2 regions of the Caldimonas thermodepolymerans genome follow, and region 1 is predicted to be linked to the other one. Evidence: predicted binding sites of a transcription regulator. Region 1 holds the regulator's gene; the other holds the start of a gene.
What was found. Region 1 encodes LexA, which represses DNA repair genes until DNA is damaged. Its sites were predicted from a motif close to ACTGTATNNNNATACAGT; they were not measured.

Region 2: the regulator LexA is predicted to act here: its motif matches at 2,269-2,286, upstream of recA (recombinase RecA).

The regions. Positions count from the first base shown of each region.
Region 1 is NZ_CP064338.1:2,005,469-2,009,221, forward strand. It holds gene IS481_RS09375 (MarR family winged helix-turn-helix transcriptional regulator) at 1-86, shown strand, start outside; gene IS481_RS09380 (organic hydroperoxide resistance protein) at 161-586, shown strand; gene IS481_RS09385 (asparaginase) at 609-1,553, opposite strand; gene lexA (transcriptional repressor LexA) at 1,662-2,336, shown strand; gene IS481_RS09395 (helix-hairpin-helix domain-containing protein) at 2,341-2,823, shown strand; gene IS481_RS09400 (hypothetical protein) at 3,025-3,753, shown strand, end outside.
Region 2 is NZ_CP064338.1:152,871-156,623, reverse strand. It holds gene IS481_RS00785 (DUF2889 domain-containing protein) at 1-553, opposite strand, end outside; gene recX (recombination regulator RecX) at 647-1,096, opposite strand; gene recA (recombinase RecA) at 1,118-2,233, opposite strand; gene IS481_RS00770 (response regulator) at 2,426-3,097, shown strand; gene IS481_RS00765 (sensor histidine kinase) at 3,125-3,753, shown strand, end outside.

The sequences.
Region 1 (3,753 bases):
TGCGCCAGCGCCTGCACGCGCTGCGACGCCGGCTCTCCCCCCAGCTCGTCGAATCAGCGGCCCGCGACGAAGCGCGCGCCGCCTGAGCCGGGCAGGAACGATGCTTTCTCTGACCCGGGCAGACCCGTCCCCTCCACCCACCTCGCCTCAGGAGAAGCTCATGGCACTCGACAAAGTCCTCTACCAGGTCCAGGCCACCGCAACCGGCGGCCGAGACGGACGCGCCGTCTCGTCCGATGGCGTGCTCGACGTCAAGCTGGCCACCCCGAAGGAGCTGGGCGGCCCCGGCGGCGCGGCGACCAACCCGGAGCAGCTGTTCGCGGCCGGCTATTCGGCCTGCTTCCTGAGCGCGATGAAGTTCGTCGCCTCGCAGCAGAAGAAGCCCCTGCCGGCTGACGCCTCGGTGACCGGCACCGTCGGCATCGGCCCGATCCCGGGCGGGTTCGGGCTGCAGGTGAAGCTGGGCGTGTCGCTGCCCGGCTGGGAGCGCGGCGACGCGCAGGCGCTGGTCGAGGCGGCGCACAAGGTCTGCCCGTATTCGAACGCCACGCGCGGCAACATCGACGTGACGCTCGACGTGCTCTGAGGCGCGTTGCGCGGGTGGCGGCTCAGCCGGCCGCCATCAGCTGCAGCATCAGCTCCACGCGGGCCTTCCACGGGGTCAGCGCCCCGGCCGACGGCAGCGCCTGCCGGCCCGTCGGCACCACCACCCCCTCGGCGCAGCGCGAGCAGCGCAGCACGCGCACCCCGCGTGCCTGCGCCCGCACCAGCTCGGCCTCCAGCCGTTCGTGCACCGTGCCGTTGCCGGTGCCGACCACCACCAGCCCCTGCACCGGCAGCCCGGCCAGGGCCGCGGCCCAGCGGCCATCCGCGCCGGCGTGGCTGCTGACGATCTCCACCCAGGGCCAGCCGGCGGGCGACGCCGGCAGGCATGCCAGCCCGAGCGGCTCGCCCTGCGGCCAGTCGCGCAGCTGGCGCAGCCGTCCTTCCTCCACGTAGCCCAGCGGGCCGGCATCGCCGGAGCCGAACGCATCGAGCCGGTAGGTGTGGGCCTTGCGCACCTCCAGCCCGCTGTGCACCTGCCCGGCCAGCACCGCGAGCACCCCCCGGGCCCCGGGCGTTGCCGCCACCGTCACCGCATCCAGCAGGTTCTGCGGGCCGTCCGGCCGCAAGGCGCTGGCCGGACGCATCGCCGCGACCATCACCACCGGCTTGGCCGGCGCCAGCAGGCGGTGCAGGAAATACGCCGTCTCCTCCAGCGTGTCGGTGCCGTGCGTGACCACGACGCCGCGCACTTCGGGACGCGCCAAGTGGTGCGCCACGCGCTGCGCCAGCAACTGCCACACCCCGAAGTCCATGTCCTTGCTGTCGAGCTGGGCCACCTGCTCGGTCTCCAGCGGCCAGCGGGCCAGCGCCGGCACCGCCGCGACCAGGTCGGCCACGCCCAGCTGCGCCGCGCGGTAGCCGACGTTGTCATGCGGGTCGGCCGCGGTGCCGGCGATCGTGCCGCCGGTGCCCAGGATGACGATGGGGCCGTGCTCGTTGCTTTGCATTTCTCGGAAAACTGGATAAAAATACAGTTACTGGATGCCTGCACAGTATCCGGGATCAAGGCCAGTCGCCTGGTCCGTGCCGGCAGGCCGTCACTTCGCGAGGTGTCCGTGGACCATCAACCCAAACTCACCGCCCGCCAGCAACAGGTGCTGGACCTGATCAAGAGTGCCATCGAGCGCACCGGCGCCCCGCCGACGCGGGCAGAGATCGCCGCCGAGCTCGGCTTCCGTTCGGCCAACGCGGCGGAGGAGCACCTGCAGGCCCTGGCGCGCAAGGGCGTGATCGAGCTGGTCGGCGGCACGTCGCGCGGCATCCGGCTCAAGTCTGACACACTGCGCTCGCTCAACGAATCGCGCAGCCGGCAGTTCAGCCTGCCCCTGCCCGGGCTGGCGCAGCTGGCCCTGCCGCTGGTCGGCCGGGTCGCGGCCGGCAGCCCCATCCTGGCCCAGGAACACATCGACCAGACCTACCACGTCGAGGCCGGCCTGTTCGCGAGCCGCCCCGACTACCTGCTGCGCGTGCGCGGCATGAGCATGCGCGACGCCGGCATCCTCGACGGCGACCTGCTCGCGGTGCAGCGTGCCAAGGAAGCCCGCAACGGCCAGATCGTCGTCGCCCGGCTGGGCGAGGAGGTCACCGTCAAGCGCTTCCGCCGCAGCCGCGGCAGCATCGAACTGGTCGCCGAGAACCCCGACTACAAGACCATCGTCGTCGAGCCCGGCCAGGATTTCGAGCTCGAAGGCATTGCCGTCGGGCTGATCCGCAACTCGCTGCTGATGTGACGCCATGAAGCACCTCGCCGCGGCCCTGCCGGCCACCGTCCTGTCCGCTGCGCCCTCCCGGGGACCGTCCCTGCGCACCACGTCGCAAGGACCGGCCACCCCGACGCGCTCGGGCGGCAAGCCGGCCAAGGCGCGGCACCGCAGTGCATGCCTGGCAGACGACGCGGCGCTCGAGTCGCTGCCCAACATCGGCCCGGCGCTGGCGCAGGGCCTGCGATTGATCGGCATCGAGACCCCGCGCGACCTGATCGGCCGCGACGCCTTCGTGCTCTACCAGGAGCTGTGCGCGCGCACCGGCGTTCGCCACGACCCGTGCGTACTGGACAGCTTCATGGCTGCGGTGGACTTCATGCGCGGCGCGCCGGCCGCGCCGTGGTGGCACTACACCGCGCAGCGCAAGCTGCTCTACGGGCAGGCCCAGGGGGAAGCATTGGCCCCGGGCGGTCCGGACGGCACGCCGCGCAACGGCGGGACCGGCCGCGGCTAGGCGCACTTTTTCCAGCTGCCCTGTGGGTGGCGGGCGTTCATGGGCAGCCGCCCATGCATCCCCGCGGGGCAGTCGTCAGGGCACAGGCCCTGTCATCGACCAATCCTGCCGAACGTCATGGTGGTGTTTTGATTTTCGGAGACGGACATGGCCCATGCACCCTGTGCACCTGAACACGACGCGTTTCGACTTCCCCCGGTGATGTCGTTCCGGCCGGCGGCACTCCCGCACCGCCCCTGGCGCCCGGCGCCTGCCACCTGCCTGGCGGCCCGGGACCCTGCCGCGCGCGATGCTGCCAACGATGCCGCGCCGACGGCCGGCTCGCCATGGTGGAAGCGCTGGAGCCAGGCGCTGGCGTGGCTGGAGCCGGCCGGGCCGGCGCCCAGCACCTGGACCAGCGGCTTTCCGATGCTCGATGCCGCCCTGCCCGGTGGCGGCTGGCCGTGCCACGGCCTCGTGGAGGTGCTGGCCCCGCGGCCCGGCCACCCCGAGTTCGCCCTGCTCGCCCCCGCGCTGGCCGGTGCAGCGGCGCGCCAGCAGCGCTTCGGCGCCATCGGCGCACCCGTGGGTGGCGTGGGCCTGGCCGCGATCGGCGGTTTCGAATCGACGGGCCTGCCGGCCTGGGGCGACGCCGAACCCGGCGACGCTGCCACCGGTACGCCGACGGCCTCCGTGCTGCAGGACGCGCTGCACTGGCTGCAACAAGGATCGGAAGGCGTGCTCGTGGTGTGGCTGCCGGAGATGGGCATGACGCAGCTGCGTGCACTCAAGCGCGCCGCGCGCCGGCGCCGCACCCTGGTCTTCGTCGTGCGTCCGTGGGTCGCGAACTGGGACGACAGCGAGGCCGACCTGCGCCTGTGCCTGATCGCCGGCAAGGGCGGCCAATGGGAGGTGCGGGTGCACCGCCAGGCAGCGCAGGCCGCGCCGACC
Region 2 (3,753 bases), 1.9 Mb from region 1:
CCGGCCCGGTCGGTTGCCGGTACCAGCGCGGGTAATACAGGCGCACTGTCTCGCCGTCGGCGCGCAGCGCGTGGCAGCGGTCGATCTGGAACGGCCGAGTCTCGCTGCTTTCCTGGGTGTGGATGACTTCGCCGGCAAAGGCCTGGATCACGGCGGTGGGCAGCACCTGGGCCAGCTCGGTGATGTGGGTGCAGCCCTGGACGCCGCCCAGGCGCTCCTTGACGGCGTGGCGGAATCCCTTGAGCAGGTTGAGCCCGACCAGGCGGGCATAGGCGTCGCCGTAGGCCTCGCAATGGCCCGGATACGGCACGCTGTGCGACTCGGCGCCGGCTTCGAGGATGTCGAAGCGCTCGTTGACCACCAGGCGCAGCGTCATGTCGTGCACCGGCTCGCCGGCCGCACGCACGCCGCTGGCCAGCGGAAAGTCGCGCGTCTTCACGTCGGTCAGGCGGGCATCGACTTCCCAAAGCCCGTCGCCGCGCGCATAGACGGCAAGGTCGATGCTGCGGCGATGCTTCAGCTGGCGGTGCGGGGCAGCCGGGGGAAGTGCCATTGTCAGCGGCGGATGCTGGCGGGTTTCAGGCCTGTTTCGGCGAACCCGTGACTTTATCATGGTGCGCTGCACCAAACCTGACGGGTGCCGCGGTCAATCGGGATCGACCCCACGCACCACGCGCCGGATCACCTCCGGCGAGAACCCGCGACCGGCCAGGAACCGCATCTGTTTCGCGCGCCCGGCCGGGTCGTCGGCCGGCTGGCCGAACTTCTTCTGCCACACGGCCAGCGCGCGCTCGTACTCGGTGGCCTGCAGCTGGCGCACCGCCGCGCCGACGGCCTCGTCGTCCAGCCCGTGGGCGTTCAGCTCCTGGCGGATGCGGGCCGCGCCGTAGCGTGCGGCCTTGCGGTGGACCAGCGATTGGACGAAACGCGCCTCGGACAGCAGGCCCTTGGCCTGCAGTTCGTCCAGCGCGGCTTCGACCTGCCCGGGCTCTTCCTCGTAGGGACGCAGCTTGCGCTCGAGCTCGGCGCGCGAGTGCTCGCGCGCGGCCAGGTATTTGAGCGCCCGGCCCTTGAGCGAGAGCTTGCCGAACCCCATCGCGCAGCCGGGCGGCCCGGCTTACTCGCCGGCGTCCTTGGCGTCCTTGGCTTCCTTGGCGGCCTTGCCCCCCTTGCCGTTGGGCTTCTCGGCCGCGGCGGGCTTCTCGGCGCCGGCCAGCAGCGGCACGCCCAGCGCGGCGCGCACCTTGTTCTCGATCTCGAAGGCGAGGTCGGGGTTTTCCTTCAGGAATTCGCGCGCGTTGTCCTTGCCCTGGCCGATCTTCTCGCCGTTGTAGGCGTACCAGGCGCCGGACTTCTCGATCACCCGGGCGTTCACGCCCAGGTCGATGATCTCGCCCTCGCGGCTGATGCCCTCGCCGTAGAGGATGTCGAAATCGGCGGTCTTGAACGGCGGGGACACCTTGTTCTTGACCACCTTGACCTTGGTCTCGCTGCCGATGACCTCGTCGCCCTTCTTGATGGAACCGACGCGGCGGATGTCCAGGCGCACCGAGGAATAGAACTTCAGCGCGTTGCCGCCGGTGGTGGTCTCCGGGCTGCCGAACATCACGCCGATCTTCATCCGGATCTGGTTGATGAAGATGACCATGCAGTTGGTCTTCTTGATCGTGGCGGTCAGCTTGCGCAGGGCCTGGCTCATCAGGCGGGCCTGCAGGCCGGGCAGCGCGTCGCCCATCTCGCCTTCGAGCTCGGCCTTGGGCGTCAGCGCCGCGACCGAGTCGACCACGATCAGGTCCACCGAGCCGGAACGCACCAGCGCGTCGACGATCTCCAGCGCCTGCTCGCCGGTGTCGGGCTGGGAAATCAGCAGGTCCTGCAGGTTGACGCCCAGCTTCTGCGCGTACTGCACGTCCAGCGCGTGTTCGGCGTCGATGAAGGCGCACACGCCGCCCTGCTTCTGCATCTCGGCGATGACCTGCAGCGTCAGCGTGGTCTTGCCCGAGGATTCGGGGCCGTAGATCTCGATCACGCGGCCGCGCGGCAGGCCGCCCACGCCCAGCGCGATGTCCAGGCCCAGCGAGCCGGTGGAGACGACCTGGATGTCCTCGGCCGCGTCGCCCTCGCCCAGGCGCATGATGGAGCCCTTGCCGAACTGCTTTTCGATCTGGGCCAGCGCGGCCTGCAGGGCCTTGGCCTTTTCAGTGCTGAGAGCGGATTTGTTCGGTGCGTCCATTCGGTTCTCCAAAGATCCGGTGCATTATCGCAGAAGCTGGATGTTTGTACAGTAATCGGGCGCCAGGGACATGCCGCACACGGGCCGGCACGGCCTTGCGGCGCCGCAACGTGCAGCCGGCGGCGCGGCACCTACAATCGGCCATTGCAGCGCCCACGCCAACGACGATACCCAAGCTGCAGGAGACAAGGAATGCGCATCCTGATCGCCGAAGACGATCAAGTGCTCGCCGACGGGCTGTTGCGCTCGTTGCGCAGCTCGGGCTACGCGGTCGACCAGCTCGGCACCGGCACCGAGGCCGACGCCGCCCTGTCCTCGCACGAATTCGACCTCGTCATCCTGGACCTCGGCCTGCCCAAGATGCACGGGCTGGAAGTGCTCAAGCGCCTGCGCGCGCGCGGCGCCACCACCCCGGTGCTGATCCTCACCGCGGCCGACAGCGTCGAGGAGCGCGTCAAGGGCCTGGACCTGGGCGCCGACGATTACATGGCCAAGCCGTTCTCGCTGGCGGAACTGGAAGCGCGCGTGCGCGCGCTGACGCGCCGCGGGCTGGGGGTGGCCTCCAGCGTGATCCGCCACGGGCCGCTGACCTTCGACCAGACCGGCCGGGTCGCCTACATGAACGACCAGATGATCGAGCTGTCGGCGCGCGAGCTGAGCCTGCTGGAAGTGCTGCTGCAGCGCGCCGGGCGGCTGGTCAGCAAGGACCAGCTGGTCGAGCGGCTGTGCGAGTGGGGCGAGGAAGTCAGCAACAACGCGATCGAGGTCTACATCCATCGCCTGCGCAAGAAGATCGAGCAGGGGCCGGTGCGCATCGCCACCGTGCGCGGCCTGGGGTACTGCCTGGAGAAGATCCCCAACTGACCGTCCGCCGCTGCGACCCGTCTCCTGATGCCGCCCAAACCCTTCGCGACCGGCCCCGGTCCGCGCGAGCAGCGTTCGCTGTTCGGCGAGATCCTGGACTGGATGCTCGCCCCGCTGCTGATGCTGTGGCCGATGAGCGTGGCGCTGACCTGGCTGGTGGCAGAGAACATCGCCAACCGCCCGTTCGACCACGCGCTGCGCGAGACCGCGCGGGCGCTGGCGCACCACATCGCGTCCTCCGAAGGGGCGATGGGACAGCTGCCCGGCGTGCTGTCGGAGTTCCTGCGCGCCGACAACGTCGACACCGTCTACTTCCAGGTGCTCGGCACGCGCGGCGAGTACGTCAGCGGCGACCGCGAGCTGCCGGTGCCGGATGACGGGCCGGCGCGCCCCGGCGAGGTGCTGCTGCGCAACGACGAGACGCACCACGAGCCGGTGCGGGTGGCCTACGTCTGGGTGCAGCTGGCCAGCGCGCCCGACGACGGCCCGGCGCTGGTGCAGGTGGCCGAGACGCTGAACAAGCGCTCGCAGCTGGCCACCGAGATCATCAAGGGCGTGATCCTGCCGCAGTTCCTGATCCTGCCGGTGGCGGTGCTGCTGGTGTGGCTGGCGCTGTCGCGCGGCATCGCGCCGCTGTCGGAGCTGCAGCAGCGCAT